Regions from separate parts of the Paenibacillus sp. R-74696 genome, predicted to be linked through region 2. Evidence: riboswitches for the same ligand, from Rfam matches in the RefSeq annotation. Region 2 holds a riboswitch; the other holds the start of a gene.
What was found. A riboswitch is a leader RNA that binds a small molecule or an ion and turns the genes downstream of it on or off. The one in region 2 is predicted to bind FMN.
Positions count from the first base shown of each region.

Region 1: another riboswitch for FMN. It lies ahead of ribD (bifunctional diaminohydroxyphosphoribosylaminopyrimidine deaminase/5-amino-6-(5-phosphoribosylamino)uracil reductase RibD); the one in region 2 lies ahead of ACSR9A_RS29915 (DMT family transporter).

Region 1 covers NZ_JBPULM010000030.1:205,876-221,605, reverse strand. The annotation lists gene ACSR9A_RS12795 (SDR family NAD(P)-dependent oxidoreductase) at 1-4,393, shown strand, start outside; gene fabZ (3-hydroxyacyl-ACP dehydratase FabZ) at 4,449-4,856, opposite strand; gene ACSR9A_RS12785 (transposase) at 4,809-5,141, shown strand; gene ACSR9A_RS12780 (stage V sporulation protein AA) at 5,340-5,990, shown strand; gene ACSR9A_RS12775 (stage V sporulation protein AB) at 5,983-6,411, shown strand; gene ACSR9A_RS12770 (spore germination protein) at 6,467-8,296, shown strand; gene lysA (diaminopimelate decarboxylase) at 8,413-9,744, shown strand; gene ACSR9A_RS12760 (peptidylprolyl isomerase) at 9,801-10,232, shown strand; FMN riboswitch at 10,484-10,694, shown strand; gene ribD (bifunctional diaminohydroxyphosphoribosylaminopyrimidine deaminase/5-amino-6-(5-phosphoribosylamino)uracil reductase RibD) at 10,848-11,954, shown strand; gene ribE (riboflavin synthase) at 11,970-12,659, shown strand; gene ACSR9A_RS12745 (bifunctional 3,4-dihydroxy-2-butanone-4-phosphate synthase/GTP cyclohydrolase II) at 12,711-13,961, shown strand; gene ribH (6,7-dimethyl-8-ribityllumazine synthase) at 14,003-14,473, shown strand; gene ACSR9A_RS12735 (segregation and condensation protein A) at 14,624-15,403, shown strand; gene scpB (SMC-Scp complex subunit ScpB) at 15,372-15,730, shown strand, end outside.
Region 2 covers NZ_JBPULM010000050.1:314,020-329,749, reverse strand. The annotation lists gene mqnC (cyclic dehypoxanthinyl futalosine synthase) at 1-704, shown strand, start outside; gene ACSR9A_RS29930 (MerR family transcriptional regulator) at 833-1,657, opposite strand; gene ACSR9A_RS29925 (MFS transporter) at 1,789-3,288, shown strand; gene ACSR9A_RS29920 (hypothetical protein) at 3,343-3,498, shown strand; FMN riboswitch at 3,645-3,793, shown strand; gene ACSR9A_RS29915 (DMT family transporter) at 3,925-4,914, shown strand; gene ACSR9A_RS29910 (putative sporulation protein YtxC) at 5,019-5,960, shown strand; gene ACSR9A_RS29905 (response regulator transcription factor) at 6,131-6,814, shown strand; gene ACSR9A_RS29900 (sensor histidine kinase) at 6,807-8,189, shown strand; gene ACSR9A_RS29895 (efflux RND transporter permease subunit) at 8,267-11,491, shown strand; gene ACSR9A_RS29890 (hypothetical protein) at 11,511-11,714, shown strand; gene thrS (threonine--tRNA ligase) at 12,150-14,087, shown strand; gene ACSR9A_RS29880 (3D domain-containing protein) at 14,163-14,768, shown strand; gene ACSR9A_RS29875 (hypothetical protein) at 14,834-14,965, shown strand; gene ACSR9A_RS29870 (hypothetical protein) at 15,134-15,511, shown strand; gene ACSR9A_RS29865 (ammonium transporter) at 15,629-15,730, opposite strand, start outside.

The DNA of each region.
Region 1 (15,730 bases), on a different contig from region 2:
CCGCATCCAAGCCGGCTCTTCCACCTTGCTGAAATCGGGCGGCACTTACCTGATCACCGGCGGTCTGGGCGGTCTGGGCTACTTGCTCGCCGAGCATCTGGCTGGCAAACACACGGTCAACCTGATCCTGACCGGGCGCTCGGCGCTCGATGCTGCCAAACAGGCGAAGATCGAAGCGCTTGAAAAACGAGACAGCCGCGTCTTCTATCTGCAAGCGGACGTCTGTGACCGCACGCGTATGGAGGAGGGGCTTGCAGAAGCCAGGTCGCAGTTCGGCCGTGTTCACGGCGTCCTGCACGCAGCCGGCCTCGTCGGAGCCGAGAGCATTCTCGACAAGGATGACCGCCGGTTCCAGCAAGTGCTCGACCCGAAGGTCAAAGGAACGCTTCTGCTCGACGAACTGCTGCAAGGGGAGCCGGAACTTGATTTTACCTGCTACTTCTCCTCTTCATCGGCGATCATCGGGGACTTCGGCTCGTGCGACTATTCGATTGCCAACCGCTTCCAAATGGCCTATGGCGAGCTGCGCAACGGGACAACATTCGTCATCAACTGGCCGCTTTGGAAAGCTGGGGGCATGCATTTTGAGAAGAAAGAAAACACGGAAGCCTACTTCAAGACCAGCGGGCAACGCTTCTTGGAAGTGGAAGAGGGCCTTGCAATTTTTGACCGCATCCTGTCGCAGAACCGCACCCAGCATCTTGTGATGGTCGGCCAGCCGAGCCGCATCGAACGCATGCTGGGCCTCGCGAAGTCGGCAGCGCCCACTCCGGTGCCCGTGCATTCCGGCAGAAACACCTCTTGCGGCAAGGGAAGACGTCCGGAGATGAAAGGATTCACGCTCGAACAGTGCGTGGGGTGGGATCTCAAAGAGCAGATCAGCTCCGTTCTCAAGATTCCGCGCACCAAACTGGACGTCGAGGAGAACTTGGCCGATTTCGGGTTTGATTCGATCAGCTTGGCCGAGTTTGCCGGTTTCCTGTCGAAACACTACAGCATTGCCGTGACGCCAGCCTTGTTCTTTGATCATTCCACGATCAGAGCTCTGACCCAGTTTTACGCGGTCACACATAGGGAGGCAATGCGGGACTTCTACCAAGAGCAAGCGGCATCCACACCGGCGATCGCGTCAGCACCTGTCGCTCCAATCGTCAGCACCCCGTCCAAGCGCCCTTCGCGCAAAAAGACCGGCAAGGCGCGATTCGCGCCCGGAGGAGCGGTGCGCAGTGCGCAGGAGCCGATTGCCATTGTCGGGATCAGCGGCAGATTCCCGCAGGCGAGCAACGTGCAGGAACTGTGGAAAAACATCCGAGACGGGAAGGAAGCGATCACGGCCGTCCTGTCTGACCGCTGGGACTGGCGGGAAGAGAAGGGCATGGGCAAATGGGGCGGATTTGTCCCGGACGTGGATCGCTTCGATCCCTTGTTCTTTAAGATCTCGCCCAAAGAAGCGGAGTACATCGATCCGAAACAGCGCCTGTTCCTGCAGGAAGCATGGCATGCGCTGGAAGATGCCGGCTATATGGGCGAGCGCATTCGTGGAACCGCATGCGGCGTCTATGTCGGGGTGGAAGAGGGAGAGTACGGGTTCTTGGCCGGAGAGGACAGTCCGCTGAACAGCAACCAGAACGCCACGCTCGCGGCCCGCATCTCCTATGCGCTCAACCTCAAGGGCCCGAACATGGCGATCACCGCCGCCTGCTCGTCCGGTCTCGTCGCGATTCACCAAGCCTGCCAAGCCCTGCGCCAAGGCGAATGCGACATGGCGCTGGCCGGCGGTGTCAGCCTGTTGGTCTCGCCGATGATCCACAACGGCATGGGCAAGCTCGACATGCTCTCCCCGGATGGCACCTGCTTTGTGTTCGACGGGCGTGCAAATGGCCTGGTGCCGAGCGAAGCGGTAGCTGTCGTCGTGCTCAAGCCGCTTAGCAAAGCGCTGGAGGATGGCGATCAGATCTACGGCTGCATCAAGGGCAGCGCCGTCAACTACGACGGCCAGACCAACGGCATCACCGCGCCGAGCCCTGCGAGCCAAGCAGACCTGCTTCATCAAGTCTACAAGCGCTTCAGCATCAACCCGGCCGACATCCAGTTTGTGCTCTCCCACAGCGTCGGTTCCAGATTGGGAGACCCCATCGAGGTGCAGGCGCTCACTAACGCCTTCCGCCGACACACTGACCGGACGCAATACTGCGCGCTCGGCTCGATCAAGCCGTTGATCGGGCATACGTTCGCCGCATCCGGCGTCGTCAGCTTGATCTCCATGCTGATGGCGATGAAAGAGCGGACGATTCCGGCTCTGCACAACTATGAATCGAGCAACGACTACATCAACCTGACAGACAGCCCGTTCGTGATTTATACCAAGAACAGATCGTGGACCACAGCCGATGAGCGCCCGCGCCTCGGTGCAGTCAGCACGACCGGCATCAGCGGCACGAACGCGCATCTTGTAGTCGAAGAATACATCCCGGCGCAGCAAGAGGCGGTCGATCAAGAACCGACGGAACCACCGCAGATCATCGTCCTCTCCGCGAAGAATCGCGAGCGTCTGGACGAGGTTGCCGCACAGCTGCTCGCGTTCCTCGAAGCCGACGAGAGCTTGAAGCTGCCTGACATCGCGCACACGCTGCAAGTCGGCCGTGACGAGATGGAGGCGCGACTTGCGATGGTGGTACAAAGCCGCGACGAGCTGATGCAAGGTCTGCGAGGCTATTTGAAAAAAGGCGACGCGCCCATCGTGCTCTATCTCGGCGACCTGAACGAGTCTCATTCCGAGATCCTCGATCTTCTGGCCGTGATCACCGGAGAGACCGTTCTTCGAGCCTTGCTGGCAGAGGGTAATCTTGGAAAATTAGCCCTCTACTGGGCGAAAGGCGGCAAGATTCCTTGGGAAGCGCTGCAAGGCGGAGCATCCGCTCGTCGCATCTCCTTGCCGACCTATCCGTTTGAGCGCCGCCGCTGCTGGCTGACCGCTCCGACAATCGCAAGACGAGAGCTGACAACGCAGAGCCTGCCAGCAGTTGCTGCAGCTTCTGCTTCCGAGGCGGCTCCCGTCTCGGAGGAACAGGACCTCGCCATCGCGGAGGATCTGCAGGAGCGAGTCATCGGCATCATCTCCGAACTGGTGGGTCTCAAGCCTGCGGAGCTTAAGGTGAACAAGCCGCTCGACCACTACGGGTTTGACTCGATTCTGTTCATGCAGCTGCTGCAGCAGATACAAACGCAGATCGACCCATCTTTCTCATTCGTCAAACTGAGCGATTGCCGATCGATGGAAGACCTGATTCGAGAGCTGGTTCCCAATGGGACGACCAAGGCGAAGCCTAAAGCGGAGATCGTGAGCCAGACTCCCACACCGCCGCAAGCACCGCTCGCAGCACCGCCGGCCCACAAGCCCGTGCAGACCAGCTTGCCGCAGTTCCCGGAACTCGTCCTGCTGAACCAAGCCACGGAAGGTCGTCCGATCTTCTGGATGCACGGGACGGCTGGCGGCGTCGGCATCTACTCGATGATCGCCAAAGTGAGCAACCGACCCTTCTACGGCATCAAAGCGCGTGGTTGGATGAGCAACCGCACCCCGATCCGAGGCATCTACGCGATGGCCGCGTATTACGTGCACATCATTCAGAGCGTGCAGCCGGAAGGGCCGTATGACTTCGGTGGCTATTCGCTCGGCGGCCTTCTCGCCTACGAAGTGGCCCGTCAATTGCAGGAACTCGGGCAAAAGGTGAACTCCATCATGTTCCTCGACACCTTGTATTCGGACAAAATCTACACCAAGACCATTTTGCCGGAAGCGATGTTCAATAGAAAAACCGCGATCCTGCAGTCGGTCAACATGTCCCTGCTCACCGAGATTCAGCACGAGCCGGAGAAGATTCCGACCACATTGATTCACCGTGATGATCTGGACCCGACACTCTCGGATGAGGAATATTCCAAGCAGCTGTTGACCCTGGCCCGCGAGCGCGGCTACAAGCGCACGGAAGACTACCTGAACACCATGATTCAGAGTAGTTCTGACGTGCAGGAAGCGATCGACCGCAGCGGATTTACCATCTTGCCGTTGACCTATCCGCAAGAGGTCAGCGCCTATTTCTTCCGCAACAAAAGCGGCTCGTTCCTCGGGGCACTGGAACCGTACTTCAAAGTCAAGACGAGCCCCGTATTCGACCAAGGGGATTATTGGTCCGAATTTGAACGTCAGATCGACGATTTCCACCTATTCGACATTGACTCGTCCAACCACATGATGCTGCTCTCGGAACCAAAAGCAGCTGCATCGATCCTTGCTTTCAGCCAAGAGCTCTACTCCGCATTCGGGCTGGACCCGACGTTCCTTGTAACGTTTGCCAACGAGCATCGCAGTTGCGTCGGCACCACTTCATAACGCCAAAAAGGGATTCTCACGCGGGTCGTGAGAATCCCTTTTTTTGTCTTCAAAATTAGTCTTTTTTGATTGCGAAGGTCAGTTCCGCTTCAGCGGCCAGCTCGCCGTCGACATAAGCAACGGCCTGTCCTTTGCCGATGACGCCTTTGAGTTTCGTGATCGAGACTTCGATGCGCAGTTGGTCGCCCGGAACGACTTGGCGGCGGAAGCGAGCACCGTCAATACCTGCCAGGAAGGCGATCTTGCCTTTAAAGTCCGGCACGCTCAACATTGCGACTCCTCCAACCTGTGCCATTGCCTCGACGATCAGCACCCCCGGCATCACCGGAAATCCTGGGAAATGCCCTTGGAAAAACGGTTCGTTGATGCTGACATTCTTGAATGCAAACAGCGCCCGCACCTGTTCTTCCTCCGTATGATCGATCTGCAACGCAATCCCGAGGCCGCCGGCCTGGGTGACCATCTCCGCCGTCTCCTCAATCGTTTCCGTACGCCCGAGGTCCGAGCTATGCCCGCGCACGCGACCCGTGCAATACAACTGCTTCAAAGCGAAGAAGGGTACCACCTTTCGGTTCGTCGTATGATTGAACCCGAAAGTGTCATTGGGCAACTGAAAAGTAACCGGGGATTCTGGCGTTATCTGCTTCGTGGCTTACCCAAAGTGAGTCTTGAGGTCGGGTGGCTTTCGCTTGCCCACAATTTGCTCAAGTGGGCAACGCTGAAGCAAAAGCGCAAGTTCTGGGGCTAGTTTAGCCCCGAAACTCGCGCTTTTTTTATCTCATTCAAAATTCGAAGCGGTAAGGGCATCACAAGGTAGATAAAAAACTACTTTTGGGACAGCCCATTTTTTCTTGTTTTTACCTGCTGCGTCGTGACTATCTGATTCCTGTTTTTCTCATACTAAAAGGGAAACGAACCCAAAGTACAGATAAAGGACTGATGACGGATGGATACGACGCAGCGGCAGCCTCTCTATTTGCGTTTGCGCAAGCGGATTGGGATACGTCCCGAGAAGGAAGTGACGCTCGGGCAGGCGGCGAGGCTGCTTGGCGAGTCCGAAGAGCAGGAACAGCGCCTCGGCCAGCTCGTTCTATATCGTCACAGCAAGCCGGACGGCAACCGCGTCGTCATCGATTTGCTGCAAATTGTCAGCCGGCTGCGCGAGCTGGAGCCTGGTCTGTCTATTGAAGCCTATGGCGATCCGCAGGTGCTGGTTATGATTGCGGATAAGCCGCCAAAGCCGCGCATTCCGCTGCTGATTTTTTCATGGCTGCTGCTGTTTTTCGGCGCAGGTCTGGCGATTATGAACTTCCATACGGATGTCAGTATGAAGGAGGTCCATATTCGGATCGTCGAGCTGATAACCGGAGAGCATAATGAACATCCGCTTTGGTTTCAAATTCCATATTCCTTCGGCATTGGGCTTGGCATGGTGCTGTTTTTCAACCATCTGTTCCGAAAAAAATTCAATGAAGAGCCGAATCCGCTAGAAGTAGAGCTGTTCACCTACCAGGAAAATGTGAACGCCTATGTTATCGCCGACGAGATGCGTAAAAAAAATGATCGTCAAACCGCTCGGAGTGAGGACGATGCTTGATTGGCCGATTCATGCGTTTATTGTCATGCTGGGCTTATCGGGAGGGCTTGCGGTAGGCAGCGGACTGGTGGCGCTGCTAACAGTGCTGGATCTTATTCCGCGATTGGCCCAAATTGCCTTTGCCTACAGCCTGTCCATTTGGTTTGAAACGGCGGTAATAAGCGGTGCGGTTTATTGGACATTCGCAGATTTTTTCGATTGGAAGCTTTCGCTTGCGGGCATTACGTCACAGATTGCTGTTGGGCTGCTCAATGGCATTTTCGTCGGCTTGCTTGCGGCGGCGCTGACGGAAGTGCTGAATGTGTTTCCCATCCTCGCCAAACGCATCCATCTGTCGGACTATTTAGTTGGCCTTGTGATGGCGATGGTGCTTGGCAAAACGCTCGGGTCGCTGCTGGACTGGCTTTGGTATCAATGGTAGGGAAATGGTAGAGAATGAGCAGGGCTATGCTGGAGAACTGAGGTGAAGGAAGAGGATGGATAAGGATCAAGAGCAGCACAATGAAACGGGGCAAGATTACAAGCAGGCGAGCATTCCTGGCTTGATGAAGCTGGGAAATGAGCCAGACACCGAAGCGGGCAGGGAGAAGCATTCTTCCGGTAAAAGAGAGCGAGGCTGGCGGCAGGTGAAGGGGTTTCTTCATGCCCAGCAGCTTGCTGGCGGGGAGAAGGAGAACCCGCACGTGGAGAGTAGAAGCGACCACCAGCAAAATAGGGAGGAAGGGCAGCATGGCCACGATCAGCCGCTGCATGCCCGTGCCAAAGTGCAAGAAAGCAGGCAGGGACAGCGGCAAACGCAGGAACGAGGGAAGTCGCAAGGCAAAGAGCAAGGGCAGGATGGTCGCGAGGAGCGGATTCCTTCGGATTTGGATGATGTATTGGAGCGGCTGAAAAATGAGCTTGGCTACGGCAGCAGCTTCGATGTTGTTGTTCGGGAAATGATATTCGGCGAGCGGCGAGTCGCGTTCGTGTTTATGAACGGTCTAGCAAAGGATACGCTGCAAACAGAAGTGCTGAAGCGGCTGACCTACTTGCAGCCGGATGATTTATCATCCGATGCGCTGCATGCCTTTCTCGATATGTATGTGCCAGCATCCCAGGTCAAGTCCGAGCAGGACTGGAATAAGCTGCTGACGGGCATTCTCTCTGGCGGAACGGCGCTGTTCATCGACAAGGAAGCAACGGCGCTGCTTATTGACGCCAAAAACTTTCCGGCACGCTCGCCGGACGAGCCAAGCCTGGAGCGGGTCGTCAGAGGCAGTCGCGACGGCTTCGTCGAAACGTTGATGATGAATATTTCGCTTGTAAGGCGCAGGCTGCGTGATCCGCAGCTTCGTTACGAGCTGGTGCAGATTGGCGAGCGCACGCAGACGGATGTATGTATCGCCTACATTGCTGATTTGGTAGACAAGGAATTGCTTAAATCCGTTAAGGAAAAAATTTCGCTGGTCAAGGTAGACGGCATTCCGCTTGCCGACAAGCAGCTGGAGGAGGCGACCGTTAAACGGGGCTGGAGCCCATTCCCGCTCGTCCGTTATTCGGAGCGTCCGGATGTTGTGGCCTCGCATTTGCTGGAAGGAGCGGTTGTCGTCTTCGTGGACACATCGCCCAGCGTCATGATTTTGCCGACGACATATTTCGATCTTATCCAGCATGTTGAGGAAAATCGCCAGACGCCGTTTATCGGCACCTATCTGCGCTGGGTACGGTTTATTGGCATATTCGCCTCGCTTTTTCTGCTGCCGCTCTGGCTGCTGTTCGTTATCCATCCGGAGCTGAAGCCGCAGGCGCTGGAGTTTCTAGGGCCATCGAAAACCGGCAAGCTACCGCTGCTCGTACAATTTCTACTGGCGGAGGTTGGTGTCGATCTGCTGCGGCTCGCCTCGGTGCATACGCCAACTTCGCTGGCGACGGCAATGTCGCTCGTATCAGCTATTCTCATTGGCGATATTGCGGTCCAGACGGGCATTTTCGTCAATGAGGTCATTTTGTATATGTCGGTTGCGGCTATTGGGATGTTTGCGACGCCGAGCTATGAGCTGGGGCTGGCGAACCGCATTGTCAGGCTTGTGCTCATTACGCTTGTGGCAGCCTTTCAGGTGCCGGGCTTCATTGTTGGGACGACGGTTATCCTGCTGTTTTTGTGCATGGAGCGTTCGTTCAATCGTCCCTACATGTGGCCGTTTATTCCGTTTGATTTCCGGGCGATGATGAATATCATTTTCCGGACGCCCGTGCTGCAAAATCGCAAGCGGCCCAATCTGCTGCGGCCCCAGCAGCTCGATAAAATGCCCGAAACGGAGTAAAGCCGTAAATAATGCAAATGACTTGTTAAATTATCCATTACGCTTGCGGGTAGATTGCGATATACTGTTGCTATTGGTGTAAATCGAATCTATTCACGTATGGAGGAATAATAACAATGTACTTGCACGGAACGAGCAAAGTTAATGCCCAGGGGCATTTGGAAATCGGCGGCTGTGATGTAACGGAGCTGGCGAAAGAATATGGTACGCCGCTATATATTGTCGATGAGGCGTTAGTGCGAAAGCGCGCGAATGAATATGTGACCGCTTTTCAAAAATCCGGCCTGCAATTTCAAGTGGCCTATGCAAGCAAAGCATTCAGCACAATGGCAATGTGTGCGCTTGCCGAGCAGGAAAACCTGTCGCTTGACATCGTTTCCGACGGAGAGCTGCACACGGCGCTGAAAGCGGGCTTCCCAGCAGCGCGCATTCACTTCCACGGCAACAATAAATCGCCGGATGAAATCAATATGGCGCTGGATGCAGGCATCGGCTGCTTCGTAGTAGATAACTCTACTGAGCTTAAAGTGCTTAATGCGCTGGCGAAGGACAAAGGCTTGACGGTTAAAATTTTGCTGCGGATTACGCCGGGTGTTGAGGCGCATACGCATGACTATATTTCCACGGGCCAACAAGATTCCAAGTTCGGCTTCGATTTGACGAATGGCGCGGCTAAACTGGCGATTAAGGAAGCGATGGAGCTGTCCAATCTGGATGTGCTTGGCGTTCATTCCCACATCGGCTCGCAAATTTTTGAAGTAGACGGCTTTAAGATGGCTGTTGAGAAAATGTCGGCGTTTGCAATTGAAATTCGCCAAGACCTTGGCTTGACGTTCCAGGTTATCAACCTTGGCGGCGGCTTCGGCATCCGTTATGTAGACGGAGATTCCCCGCTTCCAGTTGCTCAATACGTTGCAGCGATTACGGATACGCTCATTTCCAGCTTTACGGCAGCGGAATTCCCGCTTCCTGAAATTTGGGTTGAGCCGGGCCGCAGCATCGTTGGCGATGCAGGCACAACGCTTTATACAGTTGGAACTAGCAAGGAAATTCCAGGCGTGCGCAAATATATCGCTGTAGATGGCGGCATGATGGATAACCCGCGTCCGGCGCTTTATCAATCCGTTTATGAAGCGGTGCTTGCAAATCGTGCGAACGAGGCAAGCGAAGAGACGGTTACCGTAGCGGGCAAAGCTTGCGAAAGCGGCGACAAGCTCATTATTGATTTGGAATTGCCGAAAGCAAACAGCGGCGATCTGCTTGCAGTATTTTGCACAGGCGCTTATAATTATTCGATGGCGAGCAACTACAACCGTTTCCGCCGTCCAGCTGTCGTATTTGTCAAAGATGGCGTGTCTGATCTCGTCGTTCAGCGCGAATCTTTGGACAATATTGTCGGCAATGACTTGCTTCCGGCAAGACTTCGCAAAACAGCCCTTGCGAAATAAGGGTTAAATTTGGTAACGTAGTCTTATTCGGATATAGAAAGGTAGATGTTTAATAGATGGCAAAACAAGCGAAAATTACAATGGCAAACGGAGCAGAGGTTATAATTGACCTCTTTGATCAAGATGCGCCTAACACAGTTGCAAACTTTGAGAAGCTTGCCAACGATGGTTTTTATAATGGTTTGACTTTCCACCGCGTAATCCCGGGCTTCGTTGCTCAAGGCGGCTGCCCTACTGGCAACGGCACTGGCGGACCTGGCTACACAATCAACTGTGAAATCAACCCAAACAAGCATGAGCGCGGTTCCCTTGCAATGGCGCATGCTGGACGCAACACAGGCGGAAGCCAATTCTACATCGGCTATGCTCCACAGCCGCATCTGGATGGCGGACACACTGTATTTGGCAAAGTAGCTAAAGGCATGGAGCATGTTGACACGTTCCGCCAAGGCGAAAAAATGGAAAAAGTTGAAATTGTAACGGTTTAATCGTTGCTAGAAGGCCGCTTGTTTTTCCGATTGGTCGGGGGAACGAGCGGCTTTTTTTATAAAAGGCTCAAACATTATGACTGCTAATTGAGAATCAGAATCGAAAACTCTTGCTTTTTCAATTTTGCGGTGGTAACATTTCATCAGAGTTACATTTTAAAAGTAAGTGACTATAAGAAAAACGCCTGACGGCGTTCTTTCTATTAGACGCCATCGTTTTGGCGAAACGTATAGAAAAAAATAATACAGTGGCTTTCCTTCGGGGTCGGGTGAAAATCCCAACCGGCGGTGATCAGGAGGCTGTCTAAGCGCTTGGAACGTTGAAGCGACAGATATGCTGCCTGTCAGTCCGTGACCCGTATACAATGAATTCAGAGCGTGTGAACGCATGAACGGATTGTGTACGGCTGACCTGGTGCAATTCCGGGACCGACAGTACAGTCTGGATGGGAGAAGGAGACACTTTCAAGGCGTGATTTCATGCTTATTTGCTTGCACTTTTTTTGCTGGGCAATTAGGTCTGTTAAAATCGATTATTTGTGTACTTGAAAGCGGGTCTCTAGGATATACTCTCATCTCCGTTGGCTATGTTGCTAATGGAGGTTTTTTGCGTTCATGGATATTTTGAATGACAGTTATTATATGAGCTTAGCACTGGATATGGCAGAGAAGGCGGCTGGACAGACGGATATTAATCCAATCGTCGGCTGCGTCGTTGTAAAGGAAGGCCGAATTATCGGCATTGGTACACATCTCAAGCGGGGAACCGGGCATGCTGAGGTGCATGCGCTGCAAATGGCGGGCGAAGAAGCGGAAGGTGCTACTGCGTATGTAACGCTGGAGCCTTGCAGCCATTTTGGCAAGACGCCGCCTTGCTGCGAGCGGCTTATTGATGCCAAGGTGGCAAGGGTGGTCGTTGCAACGACCGATCCGAACCCACAGGTAGCTGGGCGGGGCATTGAACGGCTGAAGGAATGCGGCATTGAGGTTGAGGTGGGCCTTCTAGGGGAACGTTCCAACCAAATGAATGAAAAATTTAATAAATACATTACGACGAAGCTGCCGTTTGTCACCCTTAAGACAGCGAGCACGCTCGATGGCAAAATTGCTTCCCGCACCGGCGACAGCAGATGGGTAACGGGCAGTGCTGCAAGGGAGCAGGTGCATACGCTGCGCCATCAGCATATGGGTATCATGGTCGGTATCGGCACCGTTCTTGCAGACGATCCGCAGCTCACGACAAGAGCAGACGTACCGGCGCTGCATCCGGTGCGTATTGTCATCGACAGCAGCCTGAAGCTGCCGCTCACCGCGCGCGTGGTCACGGATCGGACAGCAAGAACGATCGTCATTGCGACTGAGCAGGCGGGTGACGCCAAGGCGCAGGAGCTGCTGGCTGCTGGCGTCGAGCTCATTCGGGCAGGCACCGGAGAGCAGGTTGATTTGCCGGAAGCGATGAGAAAGCTTGGCGAGCTGGAAATAGGGTCGATTTTGCTGGAAGGCGGAGGTAAGCTCAATGGTGCAATGCTAACAGCAGGACTCATCGATAAAATCATGATTTACATGGCTACCAAAATCATTGGCGGAGCAGCAGCTCCCGGCACCTTTGATTTTGAAGGCTTTGAAAAAATGGCGCAGGCTATTGAACTGGAGCGCACGCAGGTGGAGCAAGCGGGAGCTGATATTTGCATAAGCGGCTACCCGGTCTACCGTCATGTTTAGAGAGGAGGGTTAGCCGTGTTTACGGGTCTGATTGAAGAAGTCGGGAAGCTGAAGCGGGTGGTCAAGCAGGGCGAGGCTATGGTAGTAACGATTGCCGCCTCCCGCGTCCTCGAAGGTGTGGCGCTGGGCGACAGCATAGCCGTAAACGGCGTTTGTCTGACGGTCATCTCCTTTACAGGCAGCACCTTTGACGCTGATGTAATGCCGGAGACATACCGGCGCTCCAATCTTCACCAGCTAAAGCCCGGTGAACAGGTCAATCTGGAGCGCGCGATGCTGGCTGGAGGGCGCTTTGGCGGTCATATGGTGCAGGGGCATATTGACGGCACAGGCGTCATTGCAAAAAGGGCAACCGACGCCAATGCTGTTATATTCAGTATTAAGCTGAACGATGCGGCAACGCTGAAATATGTCATTCCGAAAGGTTCGATCGCCATTGACGGCATCAGCCTAACGGTTGTTGGCACGAATGATTCGGGCTTCTCGGTGTCCGTCATCCCGCATACGCTTGGCGAAACGGCTTTGCTCGATAAGCGCATAGGCGATTCCGTTAATATCGAATGCGATATGATTGGCAAATATGTGGAGCATTTGCTGCATTTCAAGCCAGCTCGCGAGGCTGGGGCGACTTCCGGCAGCAAAGCTGGCACGGCAAGCGGAGCGAAGCTGAGCACTGCTTTTTTAAGTGAAAATGGATTTATGTAATAACGAATAGATGTTTAGTTGAAGTGGTGAACGATCAGGGAGGGAAGCTTTATGGGACAGCAGGATCAGCCTTTGGAGAAATCATTGTTTAATACGATTGAGGAAGCGCTTGAGGATTTGCTGCTTGGCAAGCCCGTTATCGTTGTAGATGATGAGGATCGTGAAAATGAAGGCGACCTCATTGCGCTGGCCTCAATGGCGACGCCTGAAGTGATCAATTTTATGATTACGAAGGCCCGCGGGCTTGTGTGCGTTCCGATTACCGCAGAGCGGGCGGAGCAGCTTGAACTGCCGCCGATGGTAGCACGCAATACGGATTTTCATGGAACGGCATTTACCGTTTCCGTTGACCATATTTCCACAACGACCGGCATCTCTGCGCATGAGCGCTCCGAGACGGTCAAGTCGCTCATTGACCCGAATACGAAGGCGGCGGATTTCCGCAAGCCGGGCCACATTTTTCCGCTGATTGCGAAAGATGGCGGCGTGCTCAGACGGGCAGGCCACACAGAGGCGGGTATTGATCTGGCCTTAATGTGCGGCTCAGAGCCCGCAGCGGTCATTTGCGAAGTCATTAATGAAGACGGCACGATGGCAAGATTGCCGGATCTTGTTGAGTTTAAGCATGAGCATGATCTCAAGCTTATTACAATCCAAGAGCTGATTGTATACCGCAATGCGAAGGAAAAGCTCGTTGAGCGAGTCGTTGAGGTTAATATGCCGACGGATTTCGGAGATTTTAAAGCGATTGGTTTTACGAATGATATAGACGGCAAGGAGCATGTCGCTTTTGTAAAAGGCGAGATTGATCCGGAAAGCCCGCTGCTTGTGCGCGTGCACTCGGAATGCTTGACGGGCGATGTATTCCATTCGCATCGCTGTGATTGCGGACCGCAGCTTGCGGCAGCGCTGACGCAGATTGAGGAAGCGGGCAATGGCGTGCTGCTCTATATGCGCCAAGAAGGACGCGGAATCGGCCTAATCAACAAGCTCAAAGCTTATGTGCTTCAGGAGCAGGGGCTCGATACGGTCGATGCCAATTTGCAGCTTGGATTTGCGCCGGACTTGCGCGACTACGGCATTGGAGCACAAATTTTGCGCGATCTCGGCATTCGCAAAATGCGCCTGCTCACCAACAACCCGCGCAAAATTAAAGGGCTGGAAGGCTACGGGCTTGAAGTTACCGAGCGTGTGCCGATTCAAATGGAAGCGAATAAGGACAATGACCGTTATTTGCGGACCAAGCAAGCGAAGCTCGGCCATCTGTTTGATTTTCAGGATCAAAATCAGGAACAAAAGTAATATTACACGCATTATAAAAACCAATTGGGAGGAATTTAATTATGCCACATGTATATGAGGGACATTTAGTTTCGGAAGGCTTGCGTTACGGAATCGTTGTTGGAAGGTTTAATGAATTTATTGCCGGCAAGCTGCTTAGCGGAGCGCTTGATGCATTTAAACGCCATGGTGCATTGGATAACGAGGTTGAGGTTGCTTGGGTACCGGGAGCTTTTGAAATTCCGCTTATCGCGCAAAAGATGGCAGAGAGCGGCAAATACGATGCGGTTATTACGCTAGGCGCCGTTATTCGGGGGTCAACACCGCATTTTGACTACGTGTGCAACGAGGCGGCAAAAGGAGTGGCGGCTGTTGGCTTGAAAACGGGCGTACCGACGATTTTTGGCGTATTGACGGTTGATTCCATCGAGCAAGCGATTGAGCGTGCAGGAACAAAAGCTGGAAATAAAGGGTACGAAGCTGCAGCCAGTGCAATAGAGATGGCTAATTTAACAAAATTGCTGCATAATTAAGCTTAAGGCTTGCAGCTCACGAGAAGGGCCTCTGAGAAGAGGCCTTTCTATTTTTGGCGTAACGGATGGTTGCGGTTGGTTGGCATCAGCTGTTTACGTTTACGAGTGGCGCAGCGATTTTATCGGAAGATTAGTCGGGAGGAAATGGCAGTGTCAGTGCTTTACAAGCTGGAATCTTTCGAAGGGCCTCTGGATCTGCTGCTGCATTTGATTGATAAAGCAGAAATCGATATTCATGAGGTATCAATCAACGAGATTACAGATCAGTATATGGACTATTTGAATGCAATGACGGAGATGGAGCTTGAGGTGACCAGCGAGTTTCTGGTGATGGCGGCTACACTGCTGGCCATTAAGAGCAGGCAGCTGCTGCCGAAGCCGCCCGTGTTTGAGGAAGAATATGAGGACTGGCCGGATGATGGCCTTGATCCTCGCGATGAGCTCATTCAGAAGCTCGTTGAATATCGCAAATTCAAGCAAATTGCCGAGCAGCTGCGGGAGAAGGAAACGCAGCGGAGCCTCGTTTTTTCGCGTGAGCCGGAGGACATGACCCCCTTTTTGCAGGAGCAGGACATTAACCCGCTTGAGGGCCTGCATGTGTCTGATCTGGTAGCGGCTTTTCAGCGTGCGCTCAAAAAGGCGGCGAGGCGCCAATTTGTGGCGACTGTGCAGCGGGACGAAATATCCGTAAAGGATCGGATTCGCGACATTGTTGAGGTGCTGCGGCAGTATGAGACGGTGCAGTTTTCAAAGCTGATTCGCGAAAATATGGACAAGCATGAAATCGTCGTAACGTTTTTGGCGATTTTGGAGTTGATGAAGATGAAGCATATTCGTTGTTTTCAGCATCAGCTGTTTGATGATATTGTGATTCATTGGAGAGGGGATGCGGAGGACAGTGGATTATCAGAAGTTGAAGTCGATTATTGAGGGTCTGCTGTTCATGGCAGGCGATGAAGGGCTGACGAAGCGGCAAATTGCAGATATTATGCAGTTTGATGCCGAGCTTGCTGCCGATTTGGTGTATGAGCTGCATCGGGATTTGGCTCGGGAGGAGCGAGGCGTTCAGGTAACGGAGGTTGCCGGTGCTTATCGGTTGACGACTCATCCAGATCACGCCGCTTATTTTGAGCGGATGGCCTATACGCCAACACGTTCGCAGCTATCGCAAGCAGCGCTGGAGACATTATCAATCGTTGCTTACCGCCAGCCGATTACCCGTATTGATATCGAGGAAATTCGCGGTGTCAAAACCGA
Region 2 (15,730 bases):
TTCAGAAGATGAAGGAAGTTTCGGAAGGCCTGTCGCTCGATGAGGTTGTTCGCCAGCTGCATGAAGCGGGACTGGATTCGCTGCCGGGCGGCGGCGCGGAAATTCTTGATGATCGTACTCGCCGTAAAATCAGTCGCAAGAAGGGCTCCTATACGGACTGGATCGATGTTATGAAATCGGCCCATCGCCATGGCATGAATACAACGGCTACGATGGTATATGGCTTTGGAGAAACGATGGAGGAGCGCGCCTTGCACCTGCTGCGCATTCGTGACGTTCAAGATGAGTGTAAAGCGAATGGCTACGACTCCGAAGGGTTTACGGCCTTCATTTCCTGGCCGTTCCAGCCAGACAATACGAGGATGCCGATGGAGAAAGCGAAGCCGGAGGAGTATTTGAAAATTGTGGCGGTCAGCCGTATTTTCCTCGATAATATTGATAATCTGCAATCGTCTTGGGTAACGATGGGACCTGACATGGGTAAACTTTCGCTGGCCTATGGCTGCAATGACTTCGGCAGCACGATGATTGAAGAAAATGTAGTGTCCGCTGCGGGCACGACGCACAAGGTCAACATTGAGCTGATATTGAAGCTTATTCGTGAAGCGGGTAAAGTTCCGGCGCAGCGCAATACGCGCTATGAAATTTTGCGGATGTACAATGAAAGCGATAAGGCTGAGCAGGATTTTGTGATGCAAAATTAGGCTGTAGCGACTGGCTAATTCGCAACTGTTTTCGATCATTAAAGATAATAACGCTTGTCTCCTATCTTTTTCGTTAAAGGATAGATAGGAGACAAGCGTTTTTTGTTAGTGCCTCTAAAAGCAGCATTTCACACTTTAGACACCTCGACCGATAGTTGTATAATATAGTCGTTCGGATTTTTTACCGAAATGTAGCTGAGCACCTCAACCGCGTACGCTTTCCCGCATAGGGCCAATCCGTTACTTTTCATATATGTTTTTATGATAGCGTACGTTTCAGACATCGTTTCATAAGAGCCTCGATGATTCATGACAACATAGATACCTTTAGGCTTGGTAAGCATTCTCTCCCCTAGTATGGGAGCTTTTAGCTTATTGGCAATGAAATCCCCGTAATAATCGCCTGATTCAAAATGATCCTTACATAAAATGGTCCAGATAGGAAACTCGTTTTCAATCAAATGATTTTCGCAGTAGGTTCGATGTTCATTTAATTTGTGAGCAAACTCCTTGTCACCATCGCCCTGTTCCAGTTGAGTGGCAATGAAATATTCCTCGTCACATTCCGCTATGAACGGACCATCTTGAAGCGTTCCCGCAGCTTGCTCCGACATTTCAATGGCGCCTTTCAAAAGTCTTTGCATTCGTTGTATTCTAATCTGTTCCATCTCTAGGTCATGCAGCTTTTGTTTGAGCAGTTCTATGAGCAGTGGGTTGTTCTGATTCTGAATAAACCCTTTAATTTCATGCAGGGAGCTCCCCGCTTTTTTCAATACATTAATAATATCCAGTACGTAGCATTGCTGAATGGAGTAATAACGATAACCTTTTGAGTTTATAAATTCTGGTTTCAAAAGTCCGATCTCATCATAATGAAACAGGGTATGTTTGGTAACCCCGCAAGTCTTGGCAAATTCACTGGTCGTAAAATATAGGCTGCGGCTGTCGGACATCGTTCATTCCTCCGTTACAAGCTATCAAAAATAATCAACCCTATTGTAGCCTATCAATTAAAGCTTGACTATAGGGTAACCCGATACTTTAAAGTTTGAAACAAGTTAACTTGCATACTTGGAGGAGTAACATGTCTAAATTCAAACGTTGGTTGGTTCTGGTTATCGTATCAAGCGCACTTTTACTTATTGTGATGGATATGACCATCCTGTATACGGCATTGCCCAGCTTAACCCACGATCTCGGTGCGTCAGCATCGGAAAAATTGTGGATATTGAATGGCTACTCGCTCGTCATGGCGGGTCTGCTTCCAGCAATGGGAACGCTCGGAGACCGATGGGGTCATAAAAAAATCTTCTCCCTCGGCTTGCTCGTCTTTACGGCAGCGTCACTGCTTGCCGCTTTTTCTCCCAATCCTTATGTGCTAGTGGCGGGACGGGTTCTGCTTGCCGTCGGTGCATCTATGATGATGCCGGCCACATTGTCCATCATCAGAATCACCTTTACAAATGGACGCGAGTTAGGATTGGCGATTGGCATTTGGGGCTCTGTTGCTTCTGGAGGAGCAGGTCTCGGTCCCATCGTAGGCGGTCTGCTTCTGGAGCATTTTTGGTGGGGATCGGTGTTTTTAATTAATCTTCCGATCGCCATTGTTGCGCTCGTATTGACACTGATCTATGTGCCAAATCATCCGGGCAATAAAGAAAAGAAGTGGGATTTAATTAGTTCGATTCAGATCATGATTGCGATGGTGGCAATCATCTATTCCATTAAAGAGTTTGCTAGGCGTGAAGGGTCGCTTACTTTAGCTGTTATAGGAGCTGTTATTGGCATTGTGGCTTTAATCATCTTTATTCGTAGGCAAAATAGCAGCGAAAATCCACTTATTGATCTTTCGTTATTTAAAATAAATGGTTTTTCGGCTGCATTTATCACGGCTTTGGCAGGCACATTTGCACAGATGGGGGTTCAGTATATTGTGACTCAGCGTCTTCAATTAGTGGAAGGCCTAAGTCCACTCCTAGCGGGGCTGTATACGATAAGCATACCGTTAGCAGCGCTCATTGCGGGTCCGCTGACTGGAGCGATCCTGCATCGCTATGATGTGATCCGTATTAAAAGCGCAGCCCTTCTGCTTGCGGCTCTGGGAATGGGGGTGTATCTGATGCAATTCGATTCGGGCATTGCTGAGCAGATACTTGGACTCGCTCTCCTTGGTGCAGGCTTAGGAGCAGGGATGACAGCAGCATCGCATTCAATTATGAGCTATGCTCCCCCTGAGAATGCGGGGATGGCGGCATCCATTGAGGAAGTGGCCTATGAGATGGGGGGAGCGTCAGGCATTGCGATCATCGGAAGTATGTCAGGCCTCGTATACACCTTGGCTATGAAAATTCCTGCCGGACTCCAGGTTCCGGGTAATGTGAAAGACAGCCTGGATGAAGCGCTTCTGGCTGCAGAAGGATTGCCCGCACAGGCTGCCGAGGCGTTAAAAGAAGCAGGTCGTGCGGCTTTTGATCAGTCCTTTTTCGCGATTATTGCGGGGGTAACCGTATTTTTGGTGGCAGCCTCGATCATCGTTGGTTTGACGGGAGCTCGTTCAAAGAAAAGAAGCGCCGCCCAGTCTTAATCGAGTTAAATAGCCAAGTAAGGTTAACATTTTCCGTGAGGGGATGGTTTGTAAATGATTCATCAATTGATAGTGATTGCATGCATGGTAGCCGGGATCACCTATTTCATTCTCGCAGGTAGAAACATCATTAAAGAAGACAGCATTCAGCATGATTTGCTGCTTGAAAAGTTAAAGCAAAAGGAAGAGATAAGGCTGAAGGTTAGCTAGAAGATTGGTTAGAAATTTGGCTGAGGAATAGATAAAATCCAAGAAAATAGATCGGAAAAATAAAATATTATTCCAAATGCCAATTTTCCACACAAATAGACTATTCAAACTGTAATCTTCTGTGTTACAATACGATTTAATCGAATATGAATCTTCAGGGCAGGGTGCAATTCCCTACCGGCGGTAAGGATGCGTTCGGAGCATCCAGAGCCCGCGACTCCTGGCTGCTTGCAGCCGGGACTGATCTGGTGAGAATCCAGAGCCGACGGTATAGTCCGGACGGGAGAAGATCAGAACCAGCTTGTTAAATGACAATCATTTAACAAGTTTGTTGATGATGCCCTTGTCAGATTGCTGACAGGGGCATTGTTTCTTTTTCATAATAAAAGAAGGTTCAATTCAAAACTTTCTCAGGAGGTTTTTGAATTGCAGAACACATTAGAGCTGGCTGGCGAGAAAGCGGGCTGGCGAACATCACGAATTGCGGGCATAAACGGTATATGGTATGTGGCGCTTGGGGCGACACTTTGGGGGCTTGACCCGCTGTTCCGTATTTTATTGCTCAAAAGCTTCACCTCGGCGCAAATTGTATTTATTGAGCATATTTTGCTCGCTTTTTACGCAGTGCCTGTATTGTTTAAATTCCGCCGCACATTAGTCGGCAAGCTGTCGATTGGTGTCATTGGCGCGCTGCTATTTATTTCTTGGGGCGGCTCGGCAGTAGCTACCGTATTATTCACCGCTGCCTTTTCTCATGGGAGCGCCAATGCGGTGCTGCTGCTTCAGAAGCTCCAGCCGTTATTTGCCATATTGCTCGCCAGAGTTTTGCTGAAGGAAAAGCTGCCACAGAAATTTTTCGTCTTTTTGCTGGCGGCGCTGGCAGGCACGTATTTGTTGACCTTTGGCTTTGGATCTCCGACTGTGGGCCTGCATGATCTTGCTTTGCTCAGCTGCCTCTTCTCGATAATCGCGGCGGCATTATGGGGCGGCTCGACCGTTATGGGCAAATATTTGCTGCAAAAGAAATTGTCCTTTTCCATAGTGACGTCCCTTAGGTTTCTGCTTGCTCTGCCGCTGCTCAGCGTCATTTTGCTCGCAAGCGGCGACGCATGGAGCCTGAACGCACAAGGCAGTCAGCTGTCGCTCATTGCCGTCAATTTATTGTTTCAAGCGTTTTTCCCAGGCTTAATCAGCATGCTGCTGTATTACAAAGGGCTTTCCTCAACTAAAGCTGTATACGCGACGCTTGCTGAGCTTTCCTTCCCTGCCGTTGGCGTATTGATTAACTGGCTCGTATTTGGTCAGTCGCTTACATTAGGGCAGCTTAGCGGCTTCCTGCTTATCTGGCTGACGCTATGGCTCATGAGTCGAAGCAGCAATGAACAGGCAGCTCAGCAACCACAAGCTGCTGCTTAAACTGAGGCTTATTCACAACCCCTTCATTCCCAATGTCTTCATCGTATATCGCTGCTGCATGCGCCATATACTGTATGAGGGGAATGAAAGGGGTTGGCTTGTTTATGGAACTGTTTACCGTTACGCTGCCTTCCAAGCTTCAATCAACGGCAGCTGGCTTAGCGGCCTTAATGGCACAATATACGAATGAGGATTTACATATTGAAGCAGCACCCCAGAGTCAGTTGGTGCAGTTCGATTTGGAGTCCGAGGGCACCATTATGTGCCAGTCGGCAACGCCTTATTTTCAACTGAATAAGCATGGAGAAATACTGTACCACCGCGCTGCCAAAGCGCTCGCTGAATATGTTGTAACCAATTTGGAATCGGAAATGCTCATTAGCATCATTAAGAAAAAATATCAGGGCGGCCATTCCACTGACGTCTCCGTTATCGAAAAATATTGCAGCCAGCTGATGCAGGATACCGATCTGGATGGCTTGAACGCCAAGTTTCTGGATGCGGATAGAAAGCGACGCAAGCTCAAGGTAGCCGAAGAAATCGAACTGTATTTGAATGAAAATACACGACTTGACCTTGGCGGCATCGCTACCTTCAGGCTTCATGGGTATCGTCACGAGCTAGGCGACATTGTGGAATACGCTCTGGATGAATATGTGCTCGATAAGCAATATCAGGAGTTTATTTCGCTGCTCAAATATTTTGTTGGGCTGCAGCAATCGAAGGTCGCCATGGTCCATTTGGTTCATAAAGGCAACCATGATTTTATGCTGTATAATGACAAATTTCAATTGTTCGAGCCGAAGCCGCATTCCGACCGCCTGGTGGCCGAAATGCTGGAAACGGAAATGAACATCGAGGATATGGTTATCAGCTCGCTGATTGCCGCGTCTCCTAAGCAAATTGTCGTTCATACGCAGCATGTCGATATGCAGGTCATTCGGACGATTGAAACGATTTTTGACAACCGGGTATCGGTGTGCAGTGATTGTGTGTTGTGCTCCCACGCAATGGGGGAATGGAATGATGGTGTTACTCAGCCTTAAAATAAGTAAGTAATATGAATCAGCATGATGAACTAGCCAAATAAACTAGCTGCAGGCTCGCCGATATTCGGCGAGTTTTTTTCAAATGAAAGAAATACATAAATAATACAAAATTGTGTATTACACTATGACATAGGACTGTAACTTTAAATTGGGAAGAAGGAACACGCATGACGACCGTACTCGTAGTGGATGACGATCCGCATATCCGGCAGCTGCTCCGTTTGTTTTTGGAAGATGAAGGAATGGACATTATAGAGCAAAGCAATGGTGTAGACGCTTGGAACTACTATAGCAATCAACCGGTTGATCTTATTATTCTCGACATTATGATGCCGCAGATGGACGGCTGGGAGCTGTGCAGAAGGGTGCGTGAAGCGGGGGATAAGCCGATTATGATGATTACCGCCAAAGGGGAGGCACCAGAGCGAATTAAAGGCTTTCGGCTGGGCACCGACGATTATATGGTAAAGCCTTTTGACCCGATGGAGCTGGTGATGCGGGTGAAGGCGCTGCTGAAGCGGTATCGCATTTCAATCTCACAAATTGTTCGTTTAGGACAAGTAACCCTTGATAAAACGAGCTATCAAATTCGTTACAAGGACTCAGGCTCAAACGAGTCGATTCCGCTCAAGGAATTTGAACTGCTATTTTTGCTGGCGAGCTATCCGGGCAAGCTATTCAAGCGTGATTCATTAATTGAGCAAATATGGGGCTACGATTACGAGGGCGACGAGCGGGCTGTGGATACGCATGTTAAGCGACTGAGAGAGCGTTTTGCCGCGTATGAGCAGGATTTCAAAATCGTGACGATCTGGGGGCTAGGCTACCGGCTGGAGGTATATCGTGATTAAATCGCTGTATGTCCGCTTCATTCTTATGTTTGTTGCATCGGTTATAGCGAGCGTCATTTTAAGCTTTTTCATGACCCATTTTCTGTTTAGCCACAAGCTTCGCGCCTACGTACAGGACAATTTAATCATCAGCGGCAAAACGATAATTGAATCCTACAAGCATTCGTACCCCAACAATTTGGATGCTTTAATGGAGGGGATAACCGCTCTGCCTATTTTCACCATTATCGTTTATGACGAGCAAGGCAGACCGCTTCACGAAACCGACAAAGTTGCCAAACATGAGCTGCACGTGGATGAAAAAAATCTGCGCAGCGTGCTGAACGGCGGCATATACCGTGGTGGAATGGACAAAGAATATGATCGGCTCGTCGTGGGGCTCCCTTTTCAAATGGAAGGACATGCTTACGCCTTGTTTATAAAGCCCGAAACGAATAACGTTGCCGACCTCGCTTTCGGCTATTTCCGTATGCAGCTTATTCTCGTTATGTTCATTGGAACGCTTCTCGTGATCATCACCTCCCGTTATATGGTACGGCCTTTGAAGCATTTAACCTTGGCTACGCGCAATATGGCAAAAGGCGATTTCAGCATCAGGCTGGCTACGAAACGCAAGGATGAGATCGGAGAGCTGACAGCAAGCTTTAATCAGATGGCCCAGGAGCTCGATTCGTTGGAGCGGGTGAGAAGGCAATTTGTCTCGGACGTCTCCCATGAAATTCAATCGCCGCTTACTTCAATTAAAGGCTTCACTATGGCGCTTAAGCAGAAAAAGTTGGATGAGGAAAGCCGTCTTCGCCTGCTCACCATTATTGAGGAGGAAAGCGATCGGCTTTCCCGGCTAACGCAGGATTTGCTCAAGCTTTCCGCGCTTGAGCATGACCAAATCCAGCCGAATATGAGCCAATATCGTTTGGATGAGCAGCTTAAGGATGTCATGATTGCCAGTGAGCCGCTTTGGTCTGCCAAAAACATTAAGCTAGAACTGAATCTGGAGCCTATAGTGATTTCGGCAGATGAAGATAAGCTGAGCCAGCTCTGGACGAATCTGCTGAGCAATGCGATTAAATTCACAGGAGTTGATGGTGTTGTTTCGATTAACCTGGTGGCAAGCCAACATAGCGTGACTGCTTCGGTTGCCGATAGCGGAGTAGGTATTGCAGAGGAGGAGCTTCAGCATATTTTTAAATCTTTTTATAAAATAGATCAGTCCCGCGAGCGTGTGGTTGGCGGAAATGGCATTGGCCTCTCGATCGTCAAACGAATTGTCGAGCTCCATGCAGGGGAAATCAGGGTAGAGAGTGCAGTGGGAAAAGGTACGATGATGACAGTCATACTGCCGCTCGTCCCTCCAAATAAATACAATAAGGTCTGACAGGGGTCTAATACATAATTAGTACAAAATTACTGGTTATGATAAAGGAGGTTATACAACGAGAGGAGAGATATACATTGAATCGGTTGACTAAATTTAGCTTGAAAAATAGTGTTGCTGTCATTTTATTATGCGTTTTGGTGCTGGGGTATGGCTTGTATGCCTCCACGCAAATTAAGCAGCAGACGTTTCCGGATTTGGATTTCCCGGCCGTGTTCGTACAGGCGATTCAGCCTGGCGCCTCTACGGAGGAGATCGAGTCGGAGGTTGCAAAGCCGATTGAAGACCATTTGAAGCGTGTGCAGGGCTATGAGTCGTTAACGAGCACCTCTGCTGAAAATGCAGCCAGTATTTTTATCCAGTTCCCATTTGGTACTGACATGGATAAAAAATACAGCGAAGTTAAAGCTGAGCTCAGCAAGCTGAAGCTTGCCGATAATGCCAGTGTAACGGTGCAGCGCTTGTCGGCAAATAGCCAGCCTATTTATCAAGCGGCTGTATTCGCTGCCGAAGGAGATTCGGCAAAGCTAGCTGATGAGCTGCAAAACAGCATCGTGCCTGAGCTGAAAAAGCTAGCTGGAGTAGGAAGCGTTACGCTAAAGGGCGGTACGACGAATGAGCTAAGCATTGTTGTAGATAAAAATAAAGCGGCGCAGCATGGCATTACGCTCAGCTCCATCCGCACGGCGCTTCAGGCGCTAGACTACGCCCTGCCACTGGGCTCGGTGTCGCAGGAAGAGACGGTAATACCAATCCGGTTGACCGGCAGCCTCGATACCTTGAAGCAGCTTGAAGAGCTGAAGCTGGCGGCAACGGCTGGCGGCGGCGCCGCAGGCTCAGCGACAGGCAGCGCTAGTGGAGCGGGTGCTGGCGGTATGCAGGGCAATGCGGCTAATCAAGCTGCTCCTGGCAGTGCCGCAGGTTCTGCATTAGGAAACGTTGCCGGGTCAGGCGCAGCATCAATTGGTTCTGGAGTTTCAGCCGGTGCGGTCACCTCAGCTGCTATCACGCTGGGTGATATTGCCGACATTAAGACGGTGGCTGAGCAAAATGAAATTACCCGCTTTAATGGCGAGCCGAGTTTTGTAATTTCGATTCAGAAGACGCAGGATGCCAACACGGCAGATGTGTCTGACAGTGTGAAAGAGCTGCTCAGCACTTATCAAGAAAAAGGCGAGCTGAACTATCATGTCATCGTTGACCAAGGGCAGGATATTAAGGAATCCGTATCCGGCCTCGTTCGTGAAGGCCTGTATGGCACATTGTTTTGCGTACTCATTATTTTCTTGTTTTTGCGCAATGTAAGAGCGACGATTATTTCGATTTTGTCGCTGCCGATTTCTATTTTTGCAACGATTGCGATTATGGATCAAATGGGCTATACGCTTAACATTATGACGCTGGGCGGCATCGCCGTGTCCGTCGGACGGATCGTCGATGACAGCATCGTCGTTATTGAAAATATATATAGATGGCGGCAGGAAAAAGGCGAGAAAATGAGCGGCAAGGAGCTGGCCTACCAAGCGACCCGCGAAGTGATCGGGGCTGTGGCCTCATCTACGGCGGCGACGATTGTCGTCTTTGCACCGCTCGCTTTTGTCAGCGGGATCATTGGACAGTTTTTCCGTCCGTTTTCGATTGCTGTCGTCCTCTCCATATCGATTTCGCTGTTAGTATCGGTGATGCTGATACCTGTGCTGGGCAGTCGCTTTTTCAGAAGCGTGAAGCCGCATACGAAGGAAAGCAGACTTTCGAATGGTTTTGAAAAAGTGATCCGCAGCGCGCTAAAGCGCAAAGCGCTCGTATTAGGTTCAGCTGTCGTGCTTTTAGCAGGCTCGCTGGGGCTAATTCCTTTAATCGGCGTTGCTTTTCTGCCGACTAGTGCGGCACCGAGCTTAGCTATTGATGTTGCCCTGCCAGCGCAAAGCAGTCTGAAGCAGACGGACGATGTCAGCGGCGAGGTGGAGGCCTATTTAAGTAGGCTGGAAAACGTAGAGAGCTACGAGGTTTCCGTTGGGGGTGCAGGCGCTAACCCGCTGCTCGCTAGCGGCGGCAATAATAAAGCGACGATCACGGTTCAATTCACCGAAGGAAGCGATATGGCGCAGTTGACTTCGAAGCTGCAGACTGAGCTGCTGGCTGTAGTCACTGCGAAGCAGGCAGGCACAACGCTCAATATTAAAGCGGGCGAACAGCAGGGGCCGCCTTCGGGCAACAATATTGATGTCAGCATTTATTCGGACAGTGCGGACAAGCTGGCGCAAACGGCCCTTCAAATAGAAAAGCTAATGAAGGAAAGCAGCGATTTAAAGGATATTACGAACAATATGGATGAGGTAACACCAAAATGGGTCGTTTCCCTTAATCAAAGCGGAATGGATGCTAATATTAGCCCTTTTCTGATTATGCAATTGACCGGCGAGCAGCTGCGACCAGTCGATGCTGGCACCTACAAAATCGATAACAAGGAGCAAGCCATAACTTTGTCGTATGAACAGCAAATTGCTACAAAGCAAGAGCTGGAAAATATACAGATTCCTACTGCATCGGGCATGAAGAAGCTGAAGGACATCGCGGAAATAACGGAGCAGAATGCTTGGATCAAGGTCAGCCATGATGATGGGAAAATGTACGCTCTCGTTAGTGGAACGGTGAAGGACGCCAGTGCCGTATCGGCCGTTACAAAGCTGGTGCAGGCGGATATTGATAGTCTGACGCTGCCTTCCGGTGTGGAGCTTAAGGTCGGCGGCGGGCTGCAAATGATCAATGACGGCTTCTCAAGCCTCGGTATCGCCATGGCGGCAGCGATTGGCCTCGTATTTATTATTATGAGCATGACGTTCGGAGGCTTGCGGACGCCGCTTATTATTATAGCCTCGCTGGTGTTTATTCCGGTTGGCTCGCTGAGCGCCTTGCTTCTGACAGGGCAGTCATTGTCTATGAGCGGCATGATTGGCATGCTGATGCTGGTCGGCATCGTCGTCACCAATGCGGTCGTACTGTTTGATCGGGTGGAGAAAAATCGCAAAGCGGGCATACCGATTACAGAAGCGATCGTAGAGGCGGCAAGAACAAGGCTTAGACCGATTTTAATGACGGCTTTTGCGACGATGCTTGCGCTTGTTCCCCTTGCCTTATCCGGCTCCTCGACGAGCCTCATTTCGGGAGGCCTTGCGATAGCGGTTATTGGCGGCTTATTCAGCTCGACGCTGCTCACATTGATCGTTATGCCGGTCATATATGAAATGGTGTGGAAAAAACACAAGGTTAATGCAGCGGATACGTTTAATGACTATGCATGAGGAAGAGGGAGTGAGAGCAATGAATGGACGTAAAGGAAGAAGATTCATGGTGTTTGGCGTGTTTGCTGTACTGATGCTTGGAGCTGCTTTTGCTGAGGTGCCCACACGGCAGGGTAGCGAGGTAGCACTGATGCCGCTCTTCCTCATTTTGCTTACGATCAGCGTATACCGGATCGTTCGCGTACGCCGCCGCAGCATCTATAAAGGAAAAGGCTTGTCGTAAGCCTCTCCAACTAAAGGTGCTTAAGGCAAACTACGCCCTAACGCTTGACCTGCTTGCTATTCAGGACTATAATTATGCTGATATAAGATGAAAAGGCATTGATAAAGACATGTATTTACACATTCAACTGGTTCAGAGAGAGGAAACAAGGCTGAAATTTCCTTCCAGATCAATGTAAATATACCCCTTTGTAGCTGTATAGCCGAACGTGCTTCAACTAGTGAAGCGCCATTAAGCTGTACCGGAAATCTCCGTTACCAGATGAATTAAGGATTGGCTGCAGCCGGGATGAAATACGCTGATAAGCGTTAGGCGAGCAATCGAATTAGGGTGGAACCACGAGCTTACAAGCACTCGTCCCTTCGCGGGATGCGTGCTTTTTTTGCGTTCAGAACGCAGCAGCTTGGAAGCTTAGCGAAAGAAAGGATGATAACGATGGCGATTAAAGTAACTTTGCCGGATGGCGCAATAAGGGAATATGTTGCAGGAACAACAATTGAAGAGGTGGCTGGCTCAATCAGCAGCGGACTGCGCAAAAATGCAATTGCCGGTAAAATTGACGGGAAAACCGTTGATGTTTACACACCTATTAGCGAAGATGCAAAGGTTGAAATCGTAACCTTGGATTCGGCCGATGGACTGGAAGTATACCGTCACAGCACAGCGCATTTGATGGCACAGGCGATCAAGCGCATATATGCCGATGTTGATCTTAAGCTCGGTATTGGGCCCGTTATTGAGGATGGCTTCTACTATGATATCGATATGGAGCAGTCGATTACTCCGGAAGATTTGGTGAAAATCGAGAAGGAAATGGATAAAATTGTTCAGCAAAATCTCGATATCCGCCGCCGCGTCGTCAGCCGTGATGAAGCGATTGCCGTATTTACCGATATTGGCGACACGCTTAAGCTGGAGCTCATCCGCGATCTTCCTGTGGAATCGGAAATTACGATTTATGATCAGGGCGAATTTTTCGACCTATGCCGTGGGCCTCACCTTCCGTCTACTGGACGGATTAAAGCCTTCAAGCTGCTCAGCGTAGCAGGCGCTTACTGGCGCGGAGATTCCAAAAACAAAATGCTGCAGCGTATTTACGGAACAGCGTTCCCTAAGAAAGCACAACTGGATGAGCATTTGCACTTCCTTGAGGAAGCGAAAAAACGCGATCACCGCAAGCTTGGACGCGAGCTGAAAATGTTCACGTTCTCGCGCGAGGTTGGCCAAGGCTTGCCGCTCTGGCTGCCGAATGGCGCGAAAGTTCGCCGTACATTGGAGCGCTACATCGTGGATATGGAAGAGCGTCTTGGCTATGAGCATGTATATACGCCTGTACTGGCTAACGTTGAGCTTTACAAGACATCCGGCCACTGGGAGCACTACAGCGAGGATATGTTCCCGAAAATGGTGCTGGATAACGAAGAGCTTGTTCTTCGTCCAATGAACTGCCCGCATCATATGATGGTTTTCAAAAGCGATATGAGAAGCTACCGCGACTTGCCGGTGCGTATTGCAGAGATGGGAACGATGCACCGTTATGAAATGTCCGGTGCCCTGACTGGCTTGCACCGCGTTCGCGCGATGACGCTGAATGACGCGCATATTTTCTGTCGTCCGGACCAAATCAAGGAAGAGTTTGCCCGTGTTGTCAACCTCATTCGCAAGGTATACGAGGATTTCGGCATTAAGGAATATCGGTTCCGTCTATCGTACCGTGATCCACAGGATACCGAGAAATATTTCCAAAATGATGAAATGTGGGAAATGTCGCAGCGTATGCTTCGCGAAGTTGTCGAGGAGCTGGATCTGCCATTTTTCGAGGCAGAAGGCGAAGCGGCTTTCTACGGTCCGAAGCTGGACGTTCAGATCAAAACCGCGCTGGGCAAAGAAGAAACGCTGTCCACAGCACAGCTGGACTTCCTTCTTCCAGAGCGTTTCGAGCTGGAATACATCGGAGAAGACGGCAAGAAGCACCGTCCAGTCGTTATTCACCGCGGCATCATCAGCACAATGGAGCGCATGACGGCATTCCTGCTTGAGAATTTTGCTGGCGCGCTGCCGCTGTGGCTGTCGCCGATTCAAGCGAAGGTTATTCCGGTTTCCACCGTTTATGAGGAATATGCGCGTGAAGTGGCTGAGAAGCTGCAGGAAGCGGGCATTCGCGTAGAAAGCGATCTTCGCAATGAGAAGCTTGGCTACAAAATTCGCGAGGCGCAAATTGAGAAAGTGCCGTATATGCTCGTTGTCGGCGAGAACGAAATGCAAGCTGGCTCGGTCTCGATTCGCAAGCGCGGCGAAGGCGATATCGGTGCAAAATCGATTGCCGAAACAGCTGAATTGCTGGAGCAAGAAATCAAAACAAAGGCAATATAAGAGCAGCTAGCAGCAGCTCGTCTGCATAAAGCTTGTGCCACTTGGGTAATCTTCTTCAGAGGAGGAAGTGCCCAAATGGTTACAAGCTTTTTTCAATATAAAAAAATGCTGCTCGCAATTGCGGCGCTCGTACTGCTTTCGATTTGTATAACGACATTTCCAGACAAGAAGCCCGATCAGGCGGCATTGACGCAGCATATGCCGGCAATAGTCGCTCCAGAGGCGCTCCCGCTTCAAACCGTCAAGCAGCAGTTAGCGCCGCAAAAATCGGCATACGATAAAGTGAAGGTCGTCGCAACGGGCTACACCGCCGGAGTTGAATCGACAGGAAAGCGGCCCGGCCATCCGAGCTATGGAATTACTTATTCGGGCGTGAAGGTTCGCAGGGATATGGTTTCCACGATTGCGGCTGATCCGAGGCTGTTCCCGATTGGCTCCCTGCTCTATATTCCCGGATACGGGTATGGCGTTGTCGCCGATACGGGATCAGCTATTAAGGGCAGCCGAATCGATTTATATTTCGAGACGACGGCTGATGTGTTCAAGCAATGGGGCAAGCGTACAGTGGAGGTAGAGGTCATTCGCAAAGGCACCGGCAAGCTGTCTCAGGCTTGGCTCAATAAGGTAAACAAGGCTGCTGAAGCTGGAAAAGGCTTGCCCGAGGCTTACCTTGAATCGTAACAAAAGCATGCATATTAGAGCCATAACCCGCCATACTAACATGGACGGGGAGGTGAAAAACCAACATGGCCAAGAACAAAAACAATAAAGCAGCTCAATCGAACCAAAAGCTGAATACCGAGTTTGCACAAGAATTTGTGCAAAACAATGAAACGAGCAATACAGCCGCTAAATCGACTCAAAAAAAGCAGAAATAACTCGCTGCCCCAATAAATAAGCGAGAAAAGGAGCCGCTATGGCTCCTTTTCTCTAACCTGGCGAATGGGTATTGAAATGAGGAGATAAAAAACAGTTTTCAAACGAACCTGTTTTATTGTATGATTACGGTGTAACGAATAATCACATGATAAGACAGGTGAACTCTCATGACTGATCCTATAACATTCACAAACTATTCGGCTTCAGAGCATCGCAGAGCTGCTGAGGTGCTTCCATTCATTGACGCTTATATCGCCAAGAAGGAACAGGAAATTATCGAGATCGAGCAAATGGTCGAGCGTTACGAGAATCGCCGTCTCAAGGAAGAGAGGGCTTATCAATCGATGTCTGCTTTCAGACGCATGTTGTCGGGAAAGAAGCCGGATCATCATTTGGCGGTAGAGCATATCCATTTCGTGCGCAAGCCGATGGAGAAGGTTCGTGCGCTAAGACTTGAAATTGAAAAAGTACGCATCATTCAAAGCAGCTCGGCTCCAACTGATATGGTCACGGTTCCCTTTGAGCTGGCGAATGATTTACTATAATTTGCTATAGGACATAGAAGAGAATTTTCAATCCTTTTCAATAAAACAAAACCTCCACTTTCCCGGATGCTTGGCATCGCTGGGGTTGTGGAGGTTTTTTGTAAACTTATACCGCTGTCAATTGCTGCTTTTATGGCGGTCTACATCAAGAAAATCCGTATCGTAGCTGTAAGCGGGAACGCCGTGAATACCAACGTCCAGACCGATTAGCTCCTCGTC